DNA from 2 places in the Brevibacillus sp. genome. Region 2 is predicted to be linked to the other one. Evidence: riboswitches for the same ligand, from Rfam matches in the RefSeq annotation. Region 2 holds a riboswitch; the other holds the start of a gene.

Region 1 (5,293 bases), on a different contig from region 2:
CTCCGAGCGTCAAAAGCGTCATGAACAACGAATCGACCAGCGTGAGCACTCCGGTACTCGCCGTCTGCTCGATGGCGGGAATGTCGTTGGTTGCCACAGCCATCAAATCACCGCTACGCTTGCGATGGTAAAAAGACGGCGTCATCCGGGTCAAATGCCCGAAAAGCCGCTCTCGCAAAGTTCGCTCCAAAATCAACGCGCCGCCGTTCAGCAAATACCTCCAGGCAAAGCGCATCGCGTACAGCCCGACCCCAAGCGCGAGCAAAATCGTGACTGTCCGCGTCAAGTCTTGGGCAGTCAAAGAGCTGTTGCGCATCGCGTCGACAGTCTCGCCGATCAGCCGCGGCGGCCAGAGCATCAAAATGTCGATGAAAAACAAAAAGGCTATGCCGATCGTGTACCGCTTCCAGTGGGCACGAAAAAACCAGGATAGCTCCTTGAGTGTCTTCAAGCTAATCACCTCTTTTTATCGAGCAAAAAAGGGCGTGCGAATCGCGCAGCCCCTTTTTGCTTCCTTCATCGTAATTGACTGAATTTTCTTTGTCAATCTACCTTTTTTGTCTGGCTCTTTCCTGCCATTCTTCCTTCAACATGCTGTACACGGCATGGTCGACAAAATGGTCATACAAAAACTCATTGCGCCGCAGGATTCCCTCCAGTTGAAAGCCGAGTCTCTCGGGGATCGCTCTGCTTTTCGAATTGCCTGTCGCCGCCTGAATCGTGATTTTCTCCAAGTTCCATGAACCGAAAACAAGGTGATCCATATACGCCGCCACTGCTTTGGTCATCAGCCCCTTGCCCTGAAAGCCGGCGCCAAGCCAATAGCCCAGTGATGTCTTCTTGTTGATCCAGTCCAGATTGTGCACACCGAGAGTCCCGGCCATCCGACCGTTATACCAGATTCCGTAGTGAATCCCTTGATTGTCGTCATACTGTTGAATCGTTCTTTGGATGAAATAGCTCGTGTCATCCTCGCACTTCGTGTAATTCAGCCAAGGCAGCCACTCTTTGAGGTAGGATCGGTTCGTATCGGTGAGCCAAAACATTTCGCTGGCATCCGACAACTCCAACTGTTTGAGAAATGCTTCTTCGGAAATCGGGATCGTTCTCATGATAACCGCTCCTCCTTCTCATTCGCTTTCAACGGGCAAGCAACTTCTTACGCTCGATTATGCGGCTGGTTCCATAATTTAGCAAGAATCAGACGATCTATTCCTGAAAAAAAGCGCCCGCCATAAAAAGGCAGACGCTCCTGATACGACGGACTATTGTTTGCTTTTCGCGATCTCTTCCGGCTTGAAAATGCCCGTCTCTGTCACAATTGCGGTAATGTACTGGGCTGGCGTCACGTCAAACGCCGGATTGTACACCTTGATATCATCCGGTGCTACCTGTTTGCCCAAGCCGTGTGTGATCTCTTCTGCCGGACGTTCCTCAATCGGAATTTCCGCACCTGTCGCCGTCGCCAGATCGACAGAGGACAGCGGCGCCGCTACATAGAAAGGAATGCCATGCGCTTTTGCCAAAACGGCTACTCCATACGTGCCGATTTTGTTGGCGACGTCGCCGTTGGCCGCTACACGGTCTGTTCCCACGACAACGGCCTGCACTTTGCCTTGCGACATGACCATAGCTGCCATGTTGTCGCAAATCAAGGTGACGTCAATCCCAGCCTGCTGCAATTCATAGGCGGTCAGGCGAGCGCCTTGCAATACGGGGCGCGTCTCGTCGGCGTATACTTTCAAATCCCACCCGCGTTCTTTTGCCAAATAGAAAGGAGCGGTAGCCGTACCGTATGCAGCAGTAGCCAGCGCACCCGGATTACAGTGTGTAAGCACGCCCATGCCGTCTTGCAACAGCGTCAGCAAATGTTCGCCGATCGTGCGACATACTTCTGCGTCTTCTTTTTGAATCGCCAGTGCTTCGTCGAGCACAGCTTTTTTCAGCTCGTCAACGGGCAAGGCGGAGTTTTGTTGCACGCGTGCTTTGATCCGGTCAAGCGCCCAGAACAGATTCACAGCAGTTGGCCGGGACGTTCCCAAATAGTCTGCCTGGCTGTTCAGCTCTTGCCAAAACTGTTCATACGTTTGCGCTTCGCTGCCGCGGATTCCCAAATACAGTCCGTAGGCGGCGGCCATGCCGATTGCCGGTGCTCCGCGCACTTCCAGGCGGCGAATCGAGCCCCATACTTGTTCGGCGGTCGTCAGCTGCAAATAAATCGTTTCTACTGGCAAACGCGTCTGATCAAGCAAGACGAGTACGTCGTCTTCCCACTTGACTGGCGTTGTTTGTGTACTGGTTGTCATACTGTCGTTGCCTCCTGATAGTAGCGTGCGGTTACGTTGCGGACGATGTCCGTGATGTCTGTCGATTCCTCAATGTCGTTGCGTCCGAGAATCAGCGCTTCCCCGATCGCCAGCGCCAGTCGTTCTGCTTCGGCGCGTTTTTCGGCGTCTGCGATGGCATTCAGATCAGCCACTCCTGCCAGGCCGATCACACGGCGCAAAATTTTGCATCCGGCATAGCCTGCCGTATCCTGAATCAGTCGTTTCACGTAGCTTTGCCACAAGCCCTCGACATGAGCGCTGCGTTCTTTAGCCTGCTTGTGCCAGAGCTGGACAAACTGGGAAACAAATTCGTTCCAGACATCTTCAACCGTTTCCAGTAAGTATTCGCGGTAGGAGTCGCGTTCTCCTTGGTCATTTTGCAAGCCGTGCTGACCAGCGTAGTTGAGCAGCAGATTGGCGATAACGGCACCGATGTCAAAACCGATCGGCCCGTAGTAGGCAAATTCGGGGTCGATCGCTTTCAGGCTGCTCTCGGTGATGAAGATGCTGCCTGTGTGCAAATCGCCGTGCAAAAGTGCTTCTGCGCGAGTCAGGAAATCGAATTTCAGCTTGGCGATTTCCAGCTTGAGCGGCTTGTTGTTCCAGATGGCCTCTACTTCTTTGCGGATCAGCGGGTTAAAGTCGTTGGTCGGCGCATTTTCATACGGGTCGGTAAAGACGAGATCTTCTGTGATTTTGCATAATTCCGGATTTATGAATGTTCCGACTAGCGCTTTTTTGTCGTACGGATGCGCCCCCAAATCGGATGTGTAGAACAAGGTTTGCGCGAGAAAACGTCCGATCTGCTTCGGAAAAAGCGGGTAGCGCTTGCCCTCAATCAAGCCTTTGCGCATGATGACGTGGTCGCCTACGTTCTCCATCACCGTCAGCGCCAGCTCCTGATCGAAGTGGTATACTTCCGGCACCAGGTCAGGCACGTATTTGTGCTGGATGCGGAGCGCTTCACTCTCGATGCGGGCACGGTCAATCGTCAGCGGCCATGATTCTCCCACGACTCTCGCAAACGGCAACGCTTGCTTCACGATGACTTTTTTTCCGGTAGCCGGCTCCTGGATATCGAACACGAGGTTCAGATTCCCGTCACCGATTTCGCGGCTGGTCAGCTCTGCTCCTTCTGTAAACAGACCCGGCAAGCCTTTTACGTACTCTACTGCTTCCTGCTCAGTCAATGCGCGGTATGCCATGATTGATTACTCCCCTCACAAATCGTTTTTTTCTCTATTTCGAACGGAATGACAAAATGGTCAGGAATCCGTGTCCAAACGCACAAAAAAGACCTCTTTCCCGAAGAAAAGAGGTCGCTGTCGCCACGTATAATAAACGTGTCATGTCCCCCTTATCTTCCAGACCACTTTTGTTTCTGCAGGAATTAGCACCGTGCACGTCGCTTTTTGTTTCAGCCGCTGCTCGCGTTGAAATAGCGTCGTGTCGGTTGCCGGGTATCATCGGGCCAGTCCCTCCACCTTCTCTGGATAAGGTATCCAAACGTATGCGGTTTTGATTTAGTTTGAATCATACAACCTGCCGTTCCACGATGTCAACACCCTTTTTTCGCAAACCGCGCTTCTCTCCTACCAGACGTGCTGAGTGCCGGAAGCAGCCGGGCGATCCCAGTTCCACCAGTCAATTTGGCCGACAAAGGCAGCGGTAATCGACTTCTCATCCTTGAGTTTGAGCAGTTCCTTCGTCGGTCCGGTCAGGACTGCTCCGTAGAGGCGAACGCCTTTTTCCTGCAAGTAGCGATAGCGCTCCTCGACTTGCGGATCGCTTCGCGAGACCAAATATTGTCCCATGTCGCGCGCGAGGCTTTTTTGCTCGACAAGGTAGGCCATTTCCCCCAAAAAGGCTGCCATCCGTCGGCTTCCTTCTCCGTTGACCTGAATCGGAGCCGCTCCGTAATTCAGCTCGTGCTCCGCAAATCCCCATGCTTCTCCCGGCCCCAAGAGCAGGTAGCCGTCTTTTTGGTCTTCGTGCCTGGCTTCCACTCCGGTGTCCACTGCCAACCAGACCGTATCCTGGTTGGCGGAGCTGATGTAGCGGGAGATTCGCTCATAATACTGCTCGTACGTCAAAAAATCAGCAAAAGAGACAGCCAACTGGGCAACGGTTCCTTCGGGGAGCTTCTCCAAAGTCGTCCAGGCTGGCGTGCGCCAATGCGCCAGTTCGTCTGCGTCCGGTTTTTGCCCGCTTTGAAGCGGATAGCGGAAAAACAGCTTTTGCTCCCTCACTCCGTTGGTCCATTGCGGCTTGGCGTTGACGTTCCACAACACGTTGGTGCTTTCAAAGCGGCCTGCGTTTTTGATGTCCGCCCCTACTCGCTCGCGAAGCTCCATCTGGATGCTGCCGTACAGCAGTCCCACCTGCGCGCCGCTGCTGCCCACGCTGACACCCGGCTGCGTAAAATTGACCATGTCCTTCGCTACCCGGTGCAGATCATCGTGCATCGACGACCCTACCCATCCGTTGACGCCCAGAAATACCACGCCAATTACAAACGGGATGGCAAAAGCGTACACGGAACTGAGCAAGCGATTTTTCCATTTTCCCCGCCGGACAATCGCCCTCTGCTTCGCTTCGGAAAGCTGGCTGTGCCCGCCCTCGTCCAGCGCGTCGAGTTCCCGTGGTTGCTGCTCTCCTTCTTCGCCCAGCAAAAGCCGCTCCAGCCGCTCTGCGCATGCCTCATCGGCTGCCAGCTCCTCGCCAAGCCGCTTTGCTTCTTCCCCTGTCAGTTCCCCTCTCAAATAAGCGAGCAGCTTTTGCTCGCGATCATGACCGTTTTGGTGCGTCATGGCCCTTCCTCCTTCCACAGCTTCCGCATCTTTTGCCGACCGCGAAACAGCGAGCGTTTGACGTCCGCCAGTTCGATCTCCAACACCTCTGCCATTTCCGCGTAGGAAAATTGCATGGCTGACAGCAAAATGACCTGTCGTTGCTTGGGCGGCAAT
Region 2 (5,293 bases):
TTTTTGCTGAACGAGATGTCCCGGATGCTCAGCCAAGCCTGTATAGTAGACGCGGCTCACTTCGGGGTGGCAAGAAAGCCATTCCGCCAAAACTCCGGCAGACTTCGTGCTGACATCCAGACGCGCTTTGAGCGTCTTCAGCCCTCTCATGACCAGCCAGCAATCCTGAACGCCGAGAACGGCTCCCATGCCGTTTTGGATGAGGTACAGCTGTTCGCCGAGCGCTTCATCGCGGGTTACCGCCAGACCTGCAACAACGTCGCTGTGGCCGCCGATAAACTTGGTTGCACTGTGGATGACGATATCCGCCCCCAGCTCCAATGGCCGCTGATAGTACGGCGTCAGGAACGTGTTGTCCACGATGACGAGCAGGTCATGCTCTTTCGCAATGGCGGAAACGGCAGCGATATCGGTCACTTTCAACGTCGGATTGGACGGAGTTTCCAGATAGACCCCTCTAGTAGCCGGAGTGATCGCCGCGCGCACCGCTTCCGTCTGTGTCGCATCCACAAACGTGACGGAAATTCCCATTCTCGACAGCACTCTCGTCAGAAAACGGAAAGTGCCGCCGTACACATCTTCCGCGACCACGATATGATCGCCCGCCGAAAAGAGCATGAACACACTGGAAATGGCCGCCATGCCGGAAGAAAAGGCGAACCCGCGCGCTCCGCCTTCGAGTGCGGCGATCGCTTCTTCCAGCGCATGTCTCGTCGGGTTCCCCGAGCGGGCGTAATCGTATGTGCCCGGCTGATCGATATCAAACTGATGAAAAGTGGAAGCCTGGTAAATCGGAACCGACGACGCACCTGTAAACGGATCGATGCCTGTGGAGCCATGCAAAACTTTTGTCGCGAAATTCATCGAACAGCCCCCCCAACGACGAGACTTGCATCCAGCGCTTGAAACAAATCAGCGATCAAATCATCCGGATGTTCAATCCCCACCGAAAGCCTCAGCAATCGATCGCACACGCCGACATACGCCCGCACTTCCTCGGGGATGTCTGCGTGAGTCTGTGTCGCCGGGTACGTACACAACGACTCTACCCCGCCAAGACTTTCCGCAAAGGAGACGACGCGCAAATTTTGCAGAAACAAGCCCACCTGCTCCTGGGAGCGTACCCGGAACGAAACCATGCCGCTGTATCCGCTCGCCTGGCTCGCCTGAATCTCATGCCCGGGATGCTCTTCCAGTCCGGGATAAAACACTTCGGCAACGGCTGGATGTTCTTTCAGCTTTTTCGCTACCGCGAGCGCATTCGACTGGTGTCTGTCCATGCGCAGCGCCAACGTTTTCATGCCGCGCACCAGAAGCCAGCTATCCTGCGGCCCCAGCACCGCGCCGATCGAATTGTGCAAAAACCGGATTTTTTCCGACAACTCCTCGCCCTTTGTAACGATCAACCCTGCCAGCACATCGTTGTGTCCGCCCAAATACTTCGTTGCGCTGTGCAAAATCACATCAGCCCCAAGCTCTAGCGGGCGTTGACAATAAGGAGTCATGAACGTGTTGTCTACAATCGTCAAAAGCCCGTGTTGCTTGGCCAGGCTGGTTATTTCACGAATATTTGTAATCTGCATGAGCGGATTGGTCGGCGTCTCGACGAAAATCGCTTTCGTCTCTGCGCGCAGCGCCTTTTTCACCGCTTCCAGATCGCGCAAATCTACGTAAGTAAAAGCAAGCCCGTAACGGGAAAGCACTTGTTCAAACAAGCGATACGTCCCGCCGTACAAATCGAGCGATACGATGAGGTGATCGCCTTGGGAAAACAACCCCATTACCGTATGGACTGCCGCCATCCCGGACGCGCAGGCAAAGCCGGCATCGCCTCCCTCTGCCTCAGCGATTGTCTCTTCCAAAACAGAACGGGTAGGATTCGCCGTCCGCGTATAGTCAAAACCTGTGCTCTGTCCCAGCGCCGGATGGCGATAAGCGGTAGCGTAGTAGACGGGGAAGCTCACCGCACCCGTTTTCTCATCTTTGCCTACGCCTGCCTGAATCAATTTTGTTTCCAGTCTCATACCGTAATTCTCTCCCTCCAATGATGTCGAGGGGCATGAAAAAAGCCCCCTTTCCTCTGAAAGAAGGCTTTGTTTACGTCGCCGTAAGCAAGACCTTCTCATCTTTCAGAGTTAAAAAACTCTGCAGGAATTAGCACCATTATCTCCCCGTATGAACGAACATACAGGTGATTGGTTGCCGGGCATCATCGGGCCAGTCCCTCCGCCTCTCTGGATAAGAAGTTTGCTATTCAATTTGAATGACCTAATACTAAAGGATAGCGCTGTTTCTTGTCAACAAGATTTTCCACAAGAGTGTGACAACCGCGCCTACGCTTTTTTCAAGGCGTCCATGACCTGATTGTCCAGCTTCGCTGCGGCATTTTTGTCGTATGTCTTTTCGTACTGAGGCTCTACGGATATGCGCGAACCGTAAAACATCACGTCTCTGACAGAGTCAATCGCAATCTCCGCCATCGCAAGCTTCAGGGGAACCCCTTCCAGCCGTTCTGCCTTCAGCTCGGCGCGCCCGTTGATCGCAAAAGAAGAGCCTGCCCCGATCAAATGCAGCACGACCTGCGGTTCTTTGGCGATATTGGCGAGAATGCGGGAGCGGCTGTCTACAGCAAAACGGATGAGTCCGCTGTTCACAGCAAAAGTCCAGGACAAGGAACTGACGGATGGCGCACCTGTCTCGTGATCGACTGTGGCCAACGTCACAAAGCGCTCTTTTTGCAGGAGCGCGAACAGTTCTTCCGATAAGGTTTGGGATACGGTTTCAGCCATTCGGATGCCTCCTCGTATACTTTTGTACGTCTATTGTACCCCTCCCGCAAGCCGGAGGCAAACCTTTCCTCCCCGCCTTGATTCTGGTCGGCTTTTTCCCTAAACTGGTAGAAAACAATGCTTCCAGGAACAAGGAGGTTGAAACAAGTGGCTCCTACGCCTACAGATCGGCTCATGCACAAAATAGATCAAGTCCTCCACGAGCTTCAGGAAGTGCGGAAAATGAACGAGCGCATGGATAAGATCGCCATGTTTTTGGAGGATATCCGGCTTGCTGATGTCATCCAAAATTACACAGCCCCGCGCAAGCTGCTCTGGATCAATTTCCTCGCAGGTCTTGCCCGGGGTCTTGGTTTGACGATTGGGACTGCTATCGTTCTCGCACTGCTCGGTTCGCTACTGACACAATTTCTCTCGATCCCGATCCTCGGCGACTACATCCGCGAACTGGTCGATTACGTCCAGACTTACAAACAGCCGTAACAGCAGCTACTTGTCTTTCTTTTTGTCACGATCGTCGTCATCTTCGTCACGATCGCGGTCATCGTCGTCCCGATCGTCATCGTCCCATTTGCCATCGTGTTTCTTCCAGAAGCCGTACGCTTTGCCATTCGGATGCTTGTGCTTCTTCTCATCCTCATCATGCTTAGGCGGCGCGACGATGACCTTCGTGCTCAGGACGATGTCTGCTTGCTTGACCAGCTTGTCTTTTACATACAGTTCAAGCTGAATCGCTTTGGCCGTGTACGAGCGATCTTTGTACGTCAATTCCAGCGTGTACTCGCCCTTGTCATTGGGCTTGATCTCTTTTTTCTTGCCGTCTGGTTTAATCGCGAAAAGCTTCGCCTTTTGCTTTTTGTCCCAGCCCTTGACGGTACCTTTCAGTTCGATCTGCTTTTTCTTTATGTCGTGCACAGCTGTGCCCGCAATGCTGTAGTCTACTGCCGGATTGTTGTCCGGTGTCTTTTTCGGCTCAATCGCAATCGAGTCCTCGTCCACCTTTTTCCCGGCCTCATACACTTCGATCACAGCCTTGCTGCTCTTGGCATCCGTCGTCGGATTCTCGAAAGTCACACTGAAGCTGTCAACGTTATCGAGCAGCTTTTTCAGGCTGGCCTCTTTTCGCACGCCGTTATACGTGACGACAACCCGCTCCGCCCCGTGCTTGACAATCCCTTTGACTTGCCACTCTGCTTTTTTCGCGTCATAAACCGTGAACATATGGAGCAGCCTGTTTTTGTCCTCTTCCGTTTGCGCTACGAGCTTTACTTTCTCCGTGTCGGCAAGCACGCTTCCCGCAAAAGCCTGAACAGTCACATACTGCTCGGCGGACGTACCGACGGCAGGGAAGCTGACGGTAAACGAGTGCTCGCTGGTCGGCACCGTCTCGATGATATCACCGTTCGGCTTGGTCACGACCACCTTGGTCACGTCCGGTGTCACAAGACCTTTGATGTACACCTTGTCGCTTTTCGTCTGGGCGCTCACGCTGACCAGTTGCTCATCCGCTTTCGGGCTGCGCACTTCCAGCCAGATGTCGTTGTAGTAGTCGCGATAAATCCGCTCCCATTCCGCCTTGTTCGTTTCCATATACGATTGCAACTTTACGTTCAAATTAATTTTATCGACGATAATGTACAGATGGTCTGCCTGTGTTTTCAGGAGCGTGTTCAGCGTAGCCGGATCGCTTTGGACAAGCTCCTTGAGCTGATATCGGGTCGCTTTCTGTCCTTGCTCATTCATGACTACCTTGGATGTTTCGGCTGCTCCTGTCGAGCTTGCGTCCGCCAGAAGCGGTGTCAGGCAACCGATGAGTCCCGCCGCTGTTACGACAGCCAAAACGGGCCTGGTCATGATTTTTTTCATTGTTGTTCCCCCTCTATTCTGCCAGTCATTCCCTCTGTGCCCAGGGCAACCATACAGACGGCGCATTTTTTTCAAAAGTTGCATCCGGAAGAAAACCACTCCTAATGGCCCATTTTCCGCTTGCAGAACCAGTTTGTTTTGAGGCTAATCACCCGCACCTGGATTAAAAAAGACTCCCGCAAGCCTCGGATTCGTCCCCAAGGCTTCGGGAGTCTTTTTGTTTCGCTCATCAACAGTTGAATTTCGGCTCGTTTTCAATCGCAGCCAGCAGGCTCTCCACCGCTTCCGCGGGATAGCGGTTATCTACCGCACCCGCTTCCTGCTTGCCCGACAAATGATACCAGCCGTTTTCCACCCGGTACGAAAGCTCGCTGATGGCATGATCCTCCAGCAACAGCTGGGCAAAAAACGCGGCAGTGTCGAGCGCAGACCGATCGTCGGGGCGGGCTTCTGCCACAACCTGAATTTGCAGCCAGTTAAAAAGGGCATCTTCACGCTTCATGAGAAATCCTCACTTTCGCTCTGTTTGCTCCGGCTTGATGCGCAATTTCACAACGACCAAAATCGCAATGGCAACCAGCATCGCGCTCTTCACCGGCAGCTGGACATCAAGAATGGCAAAAATAAGCGCACCTGCG

What was found. Region 2 has a riboswitch for S-adenosylmethionine ahead of DEP07_RS00700 (aminotransferase class I/II-fold pyridoxal phosphate-dependent enzyme). Riboswitches for the same ligand answer to the same signal wherever they lie in the genome.
Region 1: linked by a shared signal. The riboswitch ahead of mtnK (S-methyl-5-thioribose kinase) and the one ahead of DEP07_RS00700 (aminotransferase class I/II-fold pyridoxal phosphate-dependent enzyme) in region 2 are both predicted to bind S-adenosylmethionine.

What each region holds. Positions count from the first base shown of each region.
Region 1 is NZ_DOTK01000045.1:138,717-144,009, forward strand. Features, by position in the region: gene DEP07_RS13975 (ABC transporter ATP-binding protein) at 1-451, opposite strand, end outside; gene DEP07_RS13980 (GNAT family N-acetyltransferase) at 549-1,112, opposite strand; gene mtnA (S-methyl-5-thioribose-1-phosphate isomerase) at 1,266-2,306, opposite strand; gene mtnK (S-methyl-5-thioribose kinase) at 2,303-3,532, opposite strand; SAM riboswitch class I at 3,682-3,827, opposite strand; gene DEP07_RS13995 (anti-sigma factor) at 3,920-5,137, opposite strand; gene DEP07_RS14000 (sigma-70 family RNA polymerase sigma factor) at 5,134-5,293, opposite strand, start outside.
Region 2 is NZ_DOTK01000005.1:2,789-8,081, forward strand. Features, by position in the region: gene DEP07_RS00695 (trans-sulfuration enzyme family protein) at 1-864, opposite strand, end outside; gene DEP07_RS00700 (aminotransferase class I/II-fold pyridoxal phosphate-dependent enzyme) at 861-2,024, opposite strand; SAM riboswitch class I at 2,120-2,245, opposite strand; gene DEP07_RS00705 (pyridoxamine 5'-phosphate oxidase family protein) at 2,334-2,789, opposite strand; gene DEP07_RS00710 (DUF5665 domain-containing protein) at 2,964-3,272, shown strand; gene DEP07_RS00715 (hypothetical protein) at 3,279-4,655, opposite strand; gene DEP07_RS00720 (hypothetical protein) at 4,885-5,157, opposite strand; gene DEP07_RS00725 (YlaH-like family protein) at 5,167-5,293, opposite strand, start outside.